DNA from 4 places in the Pseudoalteromonas sp. C8 genome. Region 2 is predicted to be linked to each of the others. Evidence: predicted binding sites of a transcription regulator. Region 2 holds the regulator's gene; each other region holds the start of a gene.
What was found. The regulator LexA, encoded in region 2, represses DNA repair genes until DNA is damaged. The targets are predictions, from matches to a motif close to TACTGTATNNNNATACAGTA.
Positions count from the first base shown of each region.

Region 1: GQR39_RS05140 (SulA-like leucine-rich domain-containing protein) is a predicted target of LexA. The motif match lies at 1,887-1,906, and genes of this name have one in related genera.
Region 3: ruvC (crossover junction endodeoxyribonuclease RuvC) is a predicted target of LexA. The motif match lies at 2,241-2,260, and genes of this name have one in related genera.
Region 4: GQR39_RS17445 (YebG family protein) is a predicted target of LexA. The motif match lies at 2,056-2,075, and genes of this name have one in related genera.

Region 1 covers NZ_WTKT01000003.1:337,604-341,310, reverse strand. The annotation lists gene GQR39_RS05150 (diguanylate cyclase) at 1-837, shown strand, start outside; gene GQR39_RS05145 (YchJ family protein) at 912-1,391, opposite strand; gene GQR39_RS05140 (SulA-like leucine-rich domain-containing protein) at 1,430-1,864, opposite strand; gene GQR39_RS05135 (SEL1-like repeat protein) at 2,163-2,627, opposite strand; gene GQR39_RS05130 (NCS2 family permease) at 2,746-3,707, shown strand, end outside.
Region 2 covers NZ_WTKT01000019.1:12,880-16,586, forward strand. The annotation lists gene GQR39_RS16255 (hypothetical protein) at 1-451, opposite strand, end outside; gene GQR39_RS16260 (hypothetical protein) at 765-1,145, shown strand; gene GQR39_RS16265 (PaaI family thioesterase) at 1,146-1,586, opposite strand; gene lexA (transcriptional repressor LexA) at 1,754-2,371, shown strand; gene coxB (cytochrome c oxidase subunit II) at 2,855-3,707, shown strand, end outside.
Region 3 covers NZ_WTKT01000007.1:170,378-174,084, reverse strand. The annotation lists gene GQR39_RS09000 (FtsX-like permease family protein) at 1-2,178, shown strand, start outside; gene ruvC (crossover junction endodeoxyribonuclease RuvC) at 2,309-2,833, shown strand; gene ruvA (Holliday junction branch migration protein RuvA) at 2,836-3,453, shown strand; gene ruvB (Holliday junction branch migration DNA helicase RuvB) at 3,461-3,707, shown strand, end outside.
Region 4 covers NZ_WTKT01000021.1:73,349-77,055, forward strand. The annotation lists gene putP (sodium/proline symporter PutP) at 1-1,411, shown strand, start outside; gene GQR39_RS17445 (YebG family protein) at 1,687-2,004, opposite strand; gene GQR39_RS17450 (helix-hairpin-helix domain-containing protein) at 2,318-2,614, shown strand; gene GQR39_RS17455 (DUF6170 family protein) at 2,639-2,941, opposite strand; gene dsbB (disulfide bond formation protein DsbB) at 2,943-3,461, opposite strand.

The DNA.
Region 1 (3,707 bases), on a different contig from region 2:
AGCTTAATTGTATTAAAAAAAATATTATCAGAGCATTTTAGTGTAACAACAACGAGCTGTGGTGAGGATGCGATTGAAATTTGTAAACATAATCCGCCAGATATAATACTACTCGATATTAATATGGAAGGAATGAGTGGTATTGAAACATGTCTAAAATTAAAAAATATATCTGAAACACAAGATATCCCCGTTATTTTTGTAACCTCATCTGAAAATCAAGAAGAAGAGTGCTGGGAAGCCGGAGCTGTAGATTTTATAAAGAAACCAACTAACTCGGAAACTTTATATAGAAGAGTGCGCGCCCATATTACGATGAAACTTCAACATGACTTACTCAATCAAAAAGTATTTCTAGATGATTTAACAAAGGTATTCAATCGTCGTTATTTTGATGCGCATTTTTCTAAAATGGAACGAAGCGCCTTACGAGAAAAAGTCGACTACGCACTATTACTCATCGATATAGACTACTTTAAGCAATACAACGATCTTTATGGTCATGTGCAAGGCGATACGGTTTTAAACCTTGTTGCACAAACTATTACTAATAGTTTGCAAAGGCCAACCGATTTTGTTGCGCGTTACGGCGGCGAAGAGTTTGTAGTTGTTCTACCGCATACAAGCACTGAAGGTGCGATTTGTGTTGCTGATAAAATTAAACAAAATGTGGTCGATTTAGGAATATTACACAGATATTCAGAATATGACTTTGTGACTATTAGTATTGGCGGTGCAACCCTACAACCGTACGTAAATAACAAAAACACCTTGCAGATCGCAGATGAAAAAATGTATGAGTCCAAAATGCAAGGTCGTAACCAAGTGTGTTTTTAAGTTTAGCTAGCTAATAAATCACTTTGCCACTTAAAAACACCTTGTAGGTGATAAACATTAAATAAGATTATTTATTACACGCTATGACATTTTTTGTACTTTTTATTGCTACCACATGGGCAGTTATCATTTCTGCCCACTTTAATATCTTCAACAGGATATATAGTGCCATCTAAATAACGCCATTGAGTGTTTTCTTTAATAAACTGCGATTTTTCGTGAAGCTCACAAAATAAGTTTTGATAAAAATATTGGGCTTTAAATTCTACAGTGCCGGTATCTCCATCATGGCTTGACCCAATTACATCAAGATTTATAAATCGACAGCTGTTAGCAAAATCATTGATTTCTTTAACCGGATTTTCAGCTTGTTTTTCTTTTGCGTAGGTTTGATAAACATATTCTGCATTTTTAATAACATAAGCACTGAATCGTGAGCGCATAAGTTGTTCAGGAGAATCAGCTTGCTTAACAGATAAGTGAAGCGGCTCGCAGCAATCGGCATAATTGTGCCCACTGCTGCAAAAACATAATGTGGTATTGAGTGAAGTCATAATAATAATACAAAGTCTAAAACATTAGTTTAACAAGCTTATTGGGCGAGTGATATCTCTGTTGTTTGAGACTTTTTAGTAAAACAGTATAGTTTTGTATTCGTTTTACTTAAATCGAACGATAGATTCGTAAGTAGTTGGTTATTAACTATATCGGTCCAGGTAATTACCGCTGCAAAGTTTCCGTTATGTAATGCAGAATTTAATACATACTCTAAATTTACTAGGTGCTTTTGTCTAATAACAAGTAATTTACTTGTATCAATAGAGCATGAGTCAAGTAAAGCTTTGCTAGGTACGTGATCTGGAGCAATTAGTAACGTCCATGCATTAGAGCTATTGTATTGGTGTAATACTTTTAAAAGCTCAAAGGTCGCTGAAATTTCATCTTCAATTTGAATCAAATTCACGCAATCGCTTTGCTCATCTTGTTGGTAACTTTTAACTGTTCTTACGGTAATAGGCTGTAACATAATTTCACTCACTGGGTTTTTATACAGTATTCATATACAGTAGTTTATACAGTGCTTTCGTGCAAGCCTTTTATGCTATTTATTTGTACAGTTATTCAGCTTTTGATCATTGTTTTTATTTTTTTAATTTATAATTCTTTATTAATCAGATTGTTATGGAATTATTTTTGAGAAGGTATTCTAAAAATAAATTTTTGAGCAGTGTCTTCATTTTGGGGTTTTATACTGTATAGGATTATCTTTGTAACCATATACAGTATTTTTTTACACTGCATACAGTACTTCTGCCATAGCTAGCTTATGTGTTTTCAATCGTGCGAGGGATCATATGAGAAAACTGGAGTTGGTGGATTTGTTCGTACAAACTTGCCGCATAACATTGAGCATCTTTAAATCGCTTAGTTTCGATATGTTTGCGTATATCTGTAACCGCTGCAGTGGCAGGGGCGTACCCTTGGCTACTTGCTAAGCTTAACCAAGCTACAGCATGAAATACACTTTGTGGCACGCCTTCACCTTTCACAAAAAATAAACCTAAATAAAACTGTGCTCTATGGTTTCCCGCCATTGCAGCAAGTCGCATCCATTTTGCAGCCAATGGAGCTTGATTATTTTTTAAATAATATAGGGCTTTATTTAACGTACTTTGCTCATCTTTTTTATTATCAACGGGCACAGAGGTATTTTCGGGTTGAGTAACAAAACCTAAAATATTATCTAGCTGTTGCTCTAAGTCTTGCTCACAAGGTGTTGTTTTAAGCATATTGGTTCATTTATTATTTTAACTACTTTAACAGTTTAGTATATAGCAAGGTAAAATGTCCTGTAAAAGATAATTTTTATGTTAAAATCTCGCCACTTTTTACTATCACAAGTTTATTATGTTCGAAGCCTTATTTAAACTGAGCGAAAATAATTCAACAGTTAAACGCGAATGCGTTGCTGGCCTAACTACCTTTATAACTATGGTATACATTGTATTTGTAAACCCGGCTATGCTCGCAGAGGCTGGGATGGATCAAGGGGCTGCATTTGTAGCGACATGTATAGCAGCTGCGATAGGCTGTTTTATAATGGGTTTATGGGCTAATTATCCATTAGCATTAGCGCCTGGTATGGGGCTAAATGCCTTTTTTACGTATGGTGTCGTATTAGGAATGGGTTATACCTGGCAAGCCGCCTTAGGGGCTGTATTTATGTCGGGTTGTATATTTTTGTTTTTAAGCTTATTTAAAGTCAGAGAGTGGATTATTAATGCCATACCTCTGGTGCTCAAGCGAGCAATCGCAACGGGTATAGGTGCTTTTTTAGCATTAATTGCCCTTAAAAATGCAGGCATTATTGTCTCAAGCCCGGCAACATTAGTGCAGTTGGGCGACATTACTTCTCCAGGACCGTTATTGGCTATATTAAGCTTTTTTGTAATTGCAGCGCTTTTATATCGCGATTTTAAAAGTGGCGTACTTATTAGTATTTTATTAGTGACTGGCATTGCTTTAAGTTTGGGGCTTGTTGAATATCACGGTGTTATGGCTATGCCACCATCAATAATGCCTACTTTTATGCAGCTAGATTTTGCAGCCGCTTTTGATATATCAATGATGAGTGTTATTTTTGCTTTCTTGTTTGTCGATCTTTTTGATACTTCGGGTACATTAGTTGCGGTAACTCAAAAAGCAGGTTTAGCTGATGAAAAAGGTAACATGCCTCGTTTAGGGCGCGCATTAAGTGCTGACAGCTCAGCAACAATTGCAGGTGCGATGCTAGGTACGTCTACGACTACATCGTATATAGAATCGGTTGCTGGTGTATCTGTTGGCGGACGTACTGGCTTAACAGCTGT
Region 2 (3,707 bases):
GCCAAACATTGGTTTTATATCCAACTTCTCGCATACCTTGCTTTAGCAGTACAGCGCTTGTCACTTGAGCATCAATAAGTAAGTGTGCTTTAGCATTTGCGGTAATTTGTATTTTAGTTGGCGGCTCAAAAGGCCGGCCAGTTATACCGTTAAAGCTTTGCTGTTCATCTTTATTTATTACTGTAATTGTAGGTGTGGTTAAGAAGTTCTCAAAAATTATTTGTGTTGGATTAACCACCTGAGATGCAATATCGTCAAGGGAGGCAACATAATCAGCCTGCGTAAATGGGTTATTAAGAGTACGTGTTGCAAGATGCTCCCCATGAACTTTATCAAGAGGAATAGCGCTCATGACTAAACCACCTAATAGCCAAGCTAAAATTTGTAATGCGAGCAAATAACCGAGCCATTTATGTAACTTGCGAGCATACTTAAATATTTTTTTATTCATGTTTTAGTCTTATTATTTTTAGAGGCTAGTTTATTACATTAATGGGATTAGTTACTGCGACATTTTGTCGCAGTTTAAACTATAGCTTACTGTAATCATTTAAAAATAAAAAAGATTACACTTAAATTGCTAACATGACTTATTTGTTTAATTGAGCTGAGTGTTTGATATCCAGCTAGCTTTAAACGCTAAAAAATACTTAAAAGCTGCGAAATATCTATATAAAGTGGTTAATAGAGCATAGTTGATTTGGTATAACGGTAAAACTGCGTTAAAGTTTGCAATGAAATTATTAGAGGATAAATACGAAACGATGTCGGAAATTCAATTTTTAAATGTAGATCTTGAGCTTGAATCAAAGCAAGATATTAGTTTGCTAGTGGCAGACTTGAAAAAAGTCGCGACGATTTTACATTATGACAAAGACGAATACCGTCAATTAGCGCGTATTGAAGCAACAGGTGTAGTAAACACGCCTGACAAAGCAATAAACCATATATGTGAGCTTATTGAATCGTGTTCGCGTAACGCGCTAAAACAATGGTTAAGCTGTTCACGTAGAACGTTTGATATTGGTTTTGAATCAGGCACTTCACCTAAGTGCTTTAATCAAGCCTTAGATGCAGATACATTACTACGTATATCTGCGATTGGTGCGGGTATGGAAATTACAATTTACCCAATCGAAAAGTAACTATCTTCGCTCTACGACTGCTGCGGTCATTTTTGATACGCAGCACAGCTCATTGCGGCTATTTGTAATTTTTATTTCCCACACTGAACTACGTTTGCCAATATGAAACGCTCTTGCCGTTGCTGTTAAAGTGCCGTTGCGAGATGCTTTTAAATGACTTGCGCTAATTTCCTGCCCCACGCAGTAAAATTTTGTAAAATCGACAACAAAGTTAGCTGCATAGCTGGCAACTGTTTCGGCAAGTACAACGTTAGCACCGCCGTGAACCATTCCCATTGGATTATGATGCTCAGGAATTGCCGGCATAGTGGCTACTAAGTAATCATCACCAATTTCAGTGACTTCTATTCCCATGGTTTTCATTAATGTTCCTTGGCCATCAATGCCTTGTTCTAACTGCTTGCACAGCTCTAAAGTGATGGGCTGGTACCAAATACTCATAATGACTCCTTTGCTTTTTTAATCATTTATAAATCTAGCTTTAGTTATATCCCTAAAATGTACACAAGTGAAATTACTTTGGCTATTTTAAGGCTTAATTTAAATTTGCGATTTTTATTTAACTGTATATACTCACAGTTAAATGTACTGTATGGAAAACCAGTTGTATGCGACCATTAACGAACCGCCAAGCTCAAATACTCGAACTAATTAAAGTTTTTATTAAAGACACTGGTATGCCTCCTACACGTGCTGAAATAGCGCAAACATTAGGTTTTAAAAGTGCCAATGCTGCTGAAGAACATTTAAAAGCACTTGCTAAAAAAGGCGCAATTAAAATGAAACCAGGTGCAAGCCGTGGTATTCAGTTAATTGAAGAAGAAGAGCCAGAACAATTAGGTTTACCGCTTATAGGGCGTGTTGCTGCTGGTTCACCTATTTTGGCGCAAGAGCACGTTGAAAGTCACTGCAAAATCGATCCATTAATGTTTAAACCGGCTGCAGATTTTTTACTACGCGTTAACGGTATGAGCATGAAAGATATTGGTATTATGGATGGTGATTTACTTGCTGTACATCGTACTCAAACCGCTGAAAACGGGCAAGTTATTGTTGCCCGCCTAGATGAAGACGTAACTGTAAAACGTCTTGAGAAAGCGGGTCGTAAAGTATTACTTCATGCTGAAAACGACGATTTTGAATCTATTGAAGTAGATCTTGAGAATGAGTCTTTTAATATTGAAGGCTTAGCCGTTGGCGTTATAAGAAACGCTGATTGGATGTGACTTTAAAAATAGCTTTTAAACAAGCAGTTTTATAAATGCGTACTAATTAGTACGCATTTTTTGTTTTAAATTCGCACTAAAAATAGGGCATAAATAGCTCACTGACAATTTAAGCTGTAAACTTTTTTGCACTTATATTTTCCCCCTCCGAATACGTTAAACCCCTTTGTTTTGCTCATCTTTTGAACTTACTGTTACCTAGTTGGTTACTGATTTTTTATTAATTACTCAATATCACCTGATTGTTTTTTATACTAAAACTTGCTTGTTGTTCATTTTTTAGCTAATTATTAATGTGCTGAGCTAATAATAACTCACAGCTTTTTAGTTTTGAGAACACACAATATACACAAACCCGTTGTTGGCGCAGCAAAACCAATCAATATTAAATGAGATTGACTAAAAAAATAAAAATAACGAATTGGCGTTTAAGCCGTATGCCTCTTCGCTTTGCATTCGCAATAGCATCAAAGGAGCCGTCACATGGGTAAACTGACCTCTACCTTGTGGCTTATATTATGTGTTTTTTCGCACCCAGTTTTGGCTAACAGCCAATACAATATGCGCAAAGGCGTAACCGATATAAGCAATAATGTATATCAGCTGCACATGACCATATTTATAATATGTTGTGTGATTGGGGTGATAGTGTTCGCAATTATGTTTTGGGCACTTATTCATCACCGTAAATCTAAAGGGGCTGTACCTGCCCAATTTCACGAAAGCACTAAAGTAGAAATACTTTGGACTGCAATCCCGTTTGTTATTTTAATTGCTATGGCAGTACCAGCCACTAAAACCCTAATTGCAATGGAAGATGCCAGCAAAGCTGATCTCACTATTAAAATTACAGGCTCGCAATGGAAATGGCATTATGAATATATGGGTGAAGATGTAGAGTTCTACTCTATTTTATCTACCCCGCAAGATGAAATAGCGAATCTTGCAGATAAAAATCCTAACTACTTACTTGAGGTTGATAAACCTCTCGTACTGCCAATAAATCAAAAAGTACGATTTTTAATGACTTCTGACGATGTTATTCACTCTTGGTGGGTACCTGATTTTGCAGTTAAAAAAGATGCGAATCCCGGCTTTATAAACGAAACATGGACGAACATAAACGAAGAAGGTACTTACCGAGGCCAATGTGCTGAGTTGTGTGGTAAAGATCATGGCTTTATGCCCGTTGTGGTGGTCGCTAAATCTGAGGCTGATTTTAAAACGTGGCTTGCAGATGCAAAGCAAGCTAAACAAAAAGCAGCATTAGCAGATGCCGCATTACTTGATAAAACCCTCCCAAAAGAAGAATTAATGACTTTAGGCGAACAAGTAT
Region 3 (3,707 bases), on a different contig from region 2:
GCGTACCCGTTAAAAGGGCAGTTAAAAGTTAAAGATACCTTAACAGGTGAAACTAAGGTTGCTAATAGCGGACCAACGCCTGGTAATGTGTGGCTAAGTGAATCAGTATTTTACAGTTTAAATATTGATATAGGCGCGCAAGTAGAGCTTGGCGCTGCATTATTTAATGTTTCAAAAGTTATTGTAGAAGAGCCTGACGCGCCATTTAATGTATTTTCGAGCAGCCGTCGTGTGCTTATTAATATTGACGATGTGGCAAAAACCGAAGTTGTGCAGCCAGGTAGTCGTGTTTATTATCGCCAACTTTATGCAGGTAGTGAGGCCGATATAAATAGCTTTTACGAGTGGCTTAAACCACAAATGAAAGAAAACCAACAATGGTACGGCGTTAAAGACCGTCAATCACCTATTTCAAATAGTTTAAACCGTGCAGAGAGCTTTTTATTACTTGCCGGCCTATTAGGTATTATTTTAGCCGCAGTGGCTATAGCCGTTTCAGCAAAACGTTATTGTGAACGCCAATACGATCCAGTAGCGATGATGAAAACGCTAGGCGGTAGCCGCTCAATGATCCGCAAAATATACATGCTCCATTTATTGCTTGTATGTGCAATGGCGGTAAGTATTGGGCTGTTAATTGGTTATGGCTTGCAAGAAATAGCAACAAGTTACTTATCAAAAAGTATGGGCACAGAGCTACCTTTAGGTGGCTTTAAACCTTGGCTGGTGGCTATAAGCACTGGCGTAATTTGTGCCGTTATGTTTTCTATTAAACCGTTATTTGATTTATTTGATATTCCACCGCTTAGAGTGCTGCGCCGTAACTTAGGTGACAAATTGGCAGTTAGTCGTGTGCATTTAGGAATGAGTGCGCTAACCGTGTTTTTATTAATGTGGTTATTCAGTAACAACATAAAAATAACGCTTATTTTGTTTATATCAACACTTGCGCTAATTGGTGTGTTGTTTTTGATATCTAAATTAATATTTGGTGGCGGTCGAAAATTAGGGCTTAAGCCAGGTAACAGTTGGTCGCTTGCAATTGCATCTATTCAAAAGCGTGCAAATGTGAACGCGGTACAGTTAATTAGTTTTTCATTAGCGATTAAATTACTGCTGTTTTTAGTGGTACTTAAAAACGACATGATATCTGATTGGCAATCGCAACTTCCTGCCGATGCGCCTAATGCGTTTTTAGTTAATATTACGCAAAATGAGCTTGAGCCAATTAATGAGTATTTAGCTCAAAAAGATATTCAGGTATCAGAGTTTTATCCCACTATTCGTGGACGCGTAAATGCGGTAAACGGCGAGTTGGTAGCACGTTCTGTATCGCTGCAAGACAACGAGAAAAAAGACGAAGAAGCACGTGCAGGTATTGGCCGCGAGCTAAACCTTACATGGCTTAAAGATGTGCCTGACCAAAATGAAGTAACACAAGGCACGTGGTTTGGTGAAAATGCGATGGCTGAAGCCTCAGTAGAGGAGTCGATGCTTGAGCGTTTAGATGTTGAGATAGGCGATACGCTTACATTTTTAATTGGTTCGCAATCGTTCGACGCTAAAATTACCAGTGTGCGCAAAGTTAATTGGGCCACGCTTAAACCTAACTTTTTTATTATTTTAAGCCCAGATGTACTTGCAGATTTTCCGGCGACGTATATTTCGTCGGTACGTATAAACCCAGATCAAAAGCGTGACTTTAGCCAGTTATTGCGTACTTACCCTACTATTACAGCGATTGATATTGACAACTTTGTTAAGCAAATACAAACAACTATTTCGCAAGTATCACTCGCCATTGGCTTTGTACTTGCCATTGTTGTGCTGTGTGGCGCGCTTGTACTTATATCGCAAGTGCAAGCTAGTTTAGGTGAGCGTATGCAAGAAATTGTAATACTGCGAACACTTGGCGCTAAAAGCCGATTGATTAAAAACGCGACCTTGTACGAGTTTTTATTACTCGGCGGTTTAGCTGGCTTAGTGGCTGCATTTTTTAGTGATATAGCGCTTTTAATTGTGCAGCAGCAAATGTTTGATTTAGCAGGTAAGTTACATCCGCATATATGGATTATTGGTCCGGTAGCTGGCGGTGTATTTGTGGCTGGTTTAGGCTATTTAATGATTGCCCGAACACTTAAACAAAACACCCAAGGATTAGTGCGTGCCCTAGGGTAAGTTTAAACTAACACGCTCCTGCAAATGCCCACCTAATACGTGGGCATTTTTGTTTTTCTTTGTACTGGTAATTTATACAGTGCTCTGGCATTATTAGCGTAATTTAAAAATAATAACAATGGAGCGCTGTTTGGCCATCATTTTAGGGATCGATCCTGGTTCACGTTTGACCGGATATGGCGTTGTTGCCCACCAAGGTTCTAAATTTACATACTTAGGCAGTGGTTGTATTAAGTTAGCCGATCATCCTTTTCCGGTTAGGCTTAAAATGATCTATCAAGGCATTACACAGCTTATTGAGCAGTTTTCGCCAGAAACCTTTGCCATTGAAAAAGTATTTATGGCGCATAACCCCGATTCAGCTTTAAAGCTTGGCCAAGCTAGAGGCGCGGCGATTGTTGGCGCTGCAATGGCCGACTTACCCGTATTTGAATATTCAGCTAGGCAAATTAAGCAAGCAGTAGTAGGTAACGGTGGCGCTGATAAAACACAAGTGCAGCACATGGTAAAAAATATTTTAAAACTACCCGGTACGCCACAGGCCGATGCAGCTGATGCACTTGCTATTGCGATTTGCCACGCTCACTCAGAACAAAATTTAATTAAACTAGCGGGTAGCGCAAGCAAAACCGTTAGAGGACGTTTAAGGAAATAACTATGATAGGCCGCTTAAATGGTATTTTAGTCGAAAAACAGCCACCAGAAATATTACTCGAAGTAAGTGGTGTCGGTTACGAAGTACAAATGCCAATGACCTGTTTTTACGATTTACCAAAAATTGGTGAAAACGCGATTGTTTACACCCACTTTGTAGTGCGTGAAGATGCTCAATTATTATTTGGTTTTAATAATAAAGTTGAACGCGCCTTGTTTAGAGAGCTATTAAAAGCAAATGGCGTTGGTCCAAAACTTGGCTTAGCTATTTTATCGGGCATGTCGGCAAAGCAATTTGTAAGCTGTGTAAATAACGAAGACTCAACGTCGCTTGTTAAATTACCGGGTGTAGGTAAAAAAACAGCCGAGCGTTTAGTACTCGAAATGAAAGACAGATTAAAAGATTGGGGTAATGATTTATTTACGCCATTTAGTGACAGCGCGGTAATAGAGCCGATGAGCGATGCGACAATTGCTAATAATGCAGCCGATGATGCCGTATCGGCATTGGTTGCGTTAGGTTATAAATTGCCACAAGCGCAAAAAGCAGTAAAATCGATAAGCAAGCCCGATATGTCTACTGAGGTTCTTATTAGAGAATCTTTAAAATCAATGTTGTGAGTAACCCATGATTGAAGCGGATCGCTTAATTGATGCGACTGAAAAAACAAATGAAGACTCTATAGATCGTGCAATAAGACCAAAACTTTTAGCCGACTACAGAGGCCAGCCTCATGTTAAGCAGCAAATGGAAATTTTTATTGAAGCTGCCCGAACCCGTGGTGAAGCGCTCGATCATTTATTAATATTTGGCCCACCAGGGCTTGGTAAAACCACGCTTGCAAATATTGTAGCCAACGAATTACACGTAAGTA
Region 4 (3,707 bases), on a different contig from region 2:
ATATAAGCAATCTACTGGCGATGTATCAGGTTACATGTTAGGTGGACGAAATCTATCACCAAGTGTTGCTGCACTATCTGCAGGTGCATCTGACATGAGTGGCTGGATTTTAATGGGCCTACCTGGTGCGATGTTTGTTACTGGTTTTAGTAGTACATGGATAGCAATTGGTTTGGTGATTGGTGCTTGGTTAAATTACCTGTTAGTTGCACCTAGATTACGTGTGTACACTGAAAAAGCAAATGACTCTATAACAATCCCAGATTACTTCTCAAATCGCTTCAATGATAAGTCAAACTTATTACGTGTTGTATCAGCTGTTGTGATTATAGTCTTCTTTACTCTTTACACGTCATCTGGTGTTGTAGCCGGCGGAAAATTGTTTGAAAGCTCATTTGGTCTAAGTTATGAAGTGGGTTTATACATTACAACGGGTGTCGTTGTTTTATACACTTTGTTTGGTGGTTTTTTAGCGGTTAGCTTAACTGATTTCGTGCAAGGTTGTATTATGTTCATCGCACTGATTCTAGTGCCTACTGTTGCATACTCTTTACTTGAACAACCTCTGGAATCTACTTTACATAGTGTAAATCCAGATATGCTTAACTGGATTGGAGCAGGCTCTGCATTAGGTATTATTTCTGCAATGGCATGGGGTTTAGGTTATTTTGGTCAACCACATATCATCGTTCGTTTTATGTCGGTACGTAGTGTTAAGGATATGCCTAAAGCTCGCCGTATTGGTATGACATGGATGATTGTTGCTGCCCTTGGTGCTGTTGGTACTGGTATATTTGGTGCTGCTTATACTTATGAGAATAATATTGTAGTTGAAGATCCTGAAACGATTTTCCTAATTCTTTCTGAGTTATTGTTCCATCCACTTATTGCTGGCTTTTTACTAGCTGCAATTTTGGCTGCTATCATGAGTACTATCTCATCGCAATTGCTAGTAAGCTCAAGTTCATTGACTGAAGATTTATATAAAACATTTTTACGTAAAGATGCTAGCGACTTTGAATTAGTTACTGTTGGTCGAATTAGCGTTGCATTTGTTGCCCTGTTTGCAATTTATTTAGCGTACGATAGAGATAGCTCTATTTTAGACCTAGTAAGTAATGCATGGGCAGGCTTTGGTGCTGCTTTTGGACCTCTTGTATTGTTTAGCCTTTATTGGAAACGTATGAATTTTGCTGGCGCCTTATCTGGTATGTTAGTAGGTGCGTTTACAGTGCTTGTTTGGATTTATGGTCCGTTTACTATTAATGGTGAAAGTTTAAGTAGCTTTATGTATGAAATAGTACCTGGCTTTATTTTAGCGAGTATCGCAATTGTTGTTGTTAGCTTAGTAACAAAAGAGCCAGAGCAAAACATCACTGCTTTATTTGATGAAGTAGAAAAAGAGCTTTAAATAGCAATTACTATTCATTTTAAAATGAGTAGTAAGTAATACCAATCCGCGATAATACTTAATCATTTTGCGGTGCTAAACGTGTTGCTACCGGCGTTAAAAAATTATCATTTAGAACAACTAAATATCAAATTTTTTGCCTAGCTATCAACACGTTTTTCCACCCTCAAAATAGATCACTTAATTAAGCGAATTGGTATAATAAAAAAGGGAGCAACTAAGTTGCTCCCTTTTTTATTTAGTTTGTCCCGTCCGAGGAGAGGGCAATCTACGAGTTAACTTGCTTTTTTATCGTTGTTATCTTCAATTGACGCAACGTTATCTGACTTTTTACTTTTTGCTGGCGCTTTGGTAACAACTGGATCTTTGCCGCCCTTTAATATGGTCATAAAGTCATCTTTGCTTTTCGCTATTTCTAAAGCAAGTGATTCAATTTGTTGCTCACTAAGCGGTACGTCTACCTTTTCTAGCATTAGCTCAAGTGATTCTGCTATATCGAGCATCTTGTCATAAGCATCAGCTTCTTTTTTGGTAGTAAACGTCATACGCTCGACTCCGTTTCGTTCTACAACATATTTAACAACAACAGCCATGATTTCTCCTGCAAAATTGCTTGGCACCGTGGTTTGTAAAAACCATTAGATTACTGTTTTTATGTACAGTAATGGTTTGGGCGTAAATTTGCAAGCGCGAAGTATTAATTTTTAGGTGTCTTAAATTTGACAAAAAACGGTAACTTTACTTTAGTTAAGCAATCACTTGTTGTACCAGCTGCATTTTCAGGATTTCGGATCATAGTGATAATGCGTTTAGGTACACTTTAAATGATGAGCTTTTCAGTTCCTTACTTTTTGGTTTTCCTAAGCAACATTCAAAATTAAGAAAAGAAGAATAGGGACAAGTTTGATGAAAACGTTAAAAAATTTATTCATAATAAGCTTATTATGCTTACTACCTGCAACTACCGTATATGCACAATTATCGGAAGTAACTAAGCAAATGCCTCAAGTTGAGACAATTAGTATAAATAATGCTGATGCAGATATGCTTGCTAAGCTACCGGGTATAGGTAAGAAAAAAGCGCAGGCAATTGTGGATTACCGTGAAGAAAACGGCGAATTTAAAAGCGTTAGTGATTTATCGCAAGTTAAAGGAATTGGTAAAAAACTATTAGCCAAATTAGAGGGGAAAATTTCACTTTAATAGCAGTAGATAACAATCAGGGCGCTATGCGCCCTGATTAAATTGTTTTAATGCATCGCTTAAGTGTTTTTTAGCAAAGTTGATTTCAATAGGTGTTGTTAAAAGTGGGTAGCAAAGTCCGCCGAGTATCAAAAACGGGATTAATATCCAACCTTTAAATACCGTGAATATTAAAAATAGTGGACTTAGTAATATTAATTTAATAATACGCAGTAACACTTTATCAGTTGGCGATAACATACTTAAAGAAAGTGCTATTACGTCTTGGCGCTTGCGTACTTTTAGATGTTTAAGCTCATCTAATTGGCTTGAAAAAAATGTAAACATATCAAATCGACTTTTTAATTAATAAACGGCCAATAACTATAATAAATAGTGTTAGTGAGAAAATCCCAAATATAATTTCCATCCAAGCAGGCATGCTCAAACCAACAAACTGCCAATCTATATTTCCACAATCCCCGGTCGCCTGAAAAAAGCTAGGTATCCATTCATGTAACGGCATAAACGATGGGAAGTTTGGTTCAAACTCACAGCTAAATGCAAAAGGGTCTGTGGTGGTTTGCATATCAATATGCTCGCGAGCAATTAAATATCCCCAAACACTCGATACACCCCAAATTACATACGCTAATATACGAACTGCTTTGCTCTGTGGTTTAGTCGAACCTACGATTCCTGCGCCTAATAGACCCAGTACGGCTGTACGTTGATATATGCACATTATGCAAGGCGCCAATCCCATTTGGTATTGAAAGAAAAGGGCGGTCACTTCAAGTAAAAAAACGATAGCTGTAAATAAAAGCCACGGGGTACGTTGGGTGGGTAATTGGGCAAGCCAGTTCATAAAAATTCCGCGTTTAAATAAGACGTTAGATTATGACCTAGGATAATGTATGCGGCAACAAAAAGGAAAAAAAAGCTACCGAAGTCGCTTTTTATAAGATGAAATTATTGACCACTCAATGCAGCCTCAGCAGAGGCTACATGACGCTCTACTTAGTTCCCATTGATACATAAGCTTAGTTATATCGCTTACTTATACTACATTGGTACATTGCCTAATCAATTCTTTAAAGTTGCGGTTAGAACG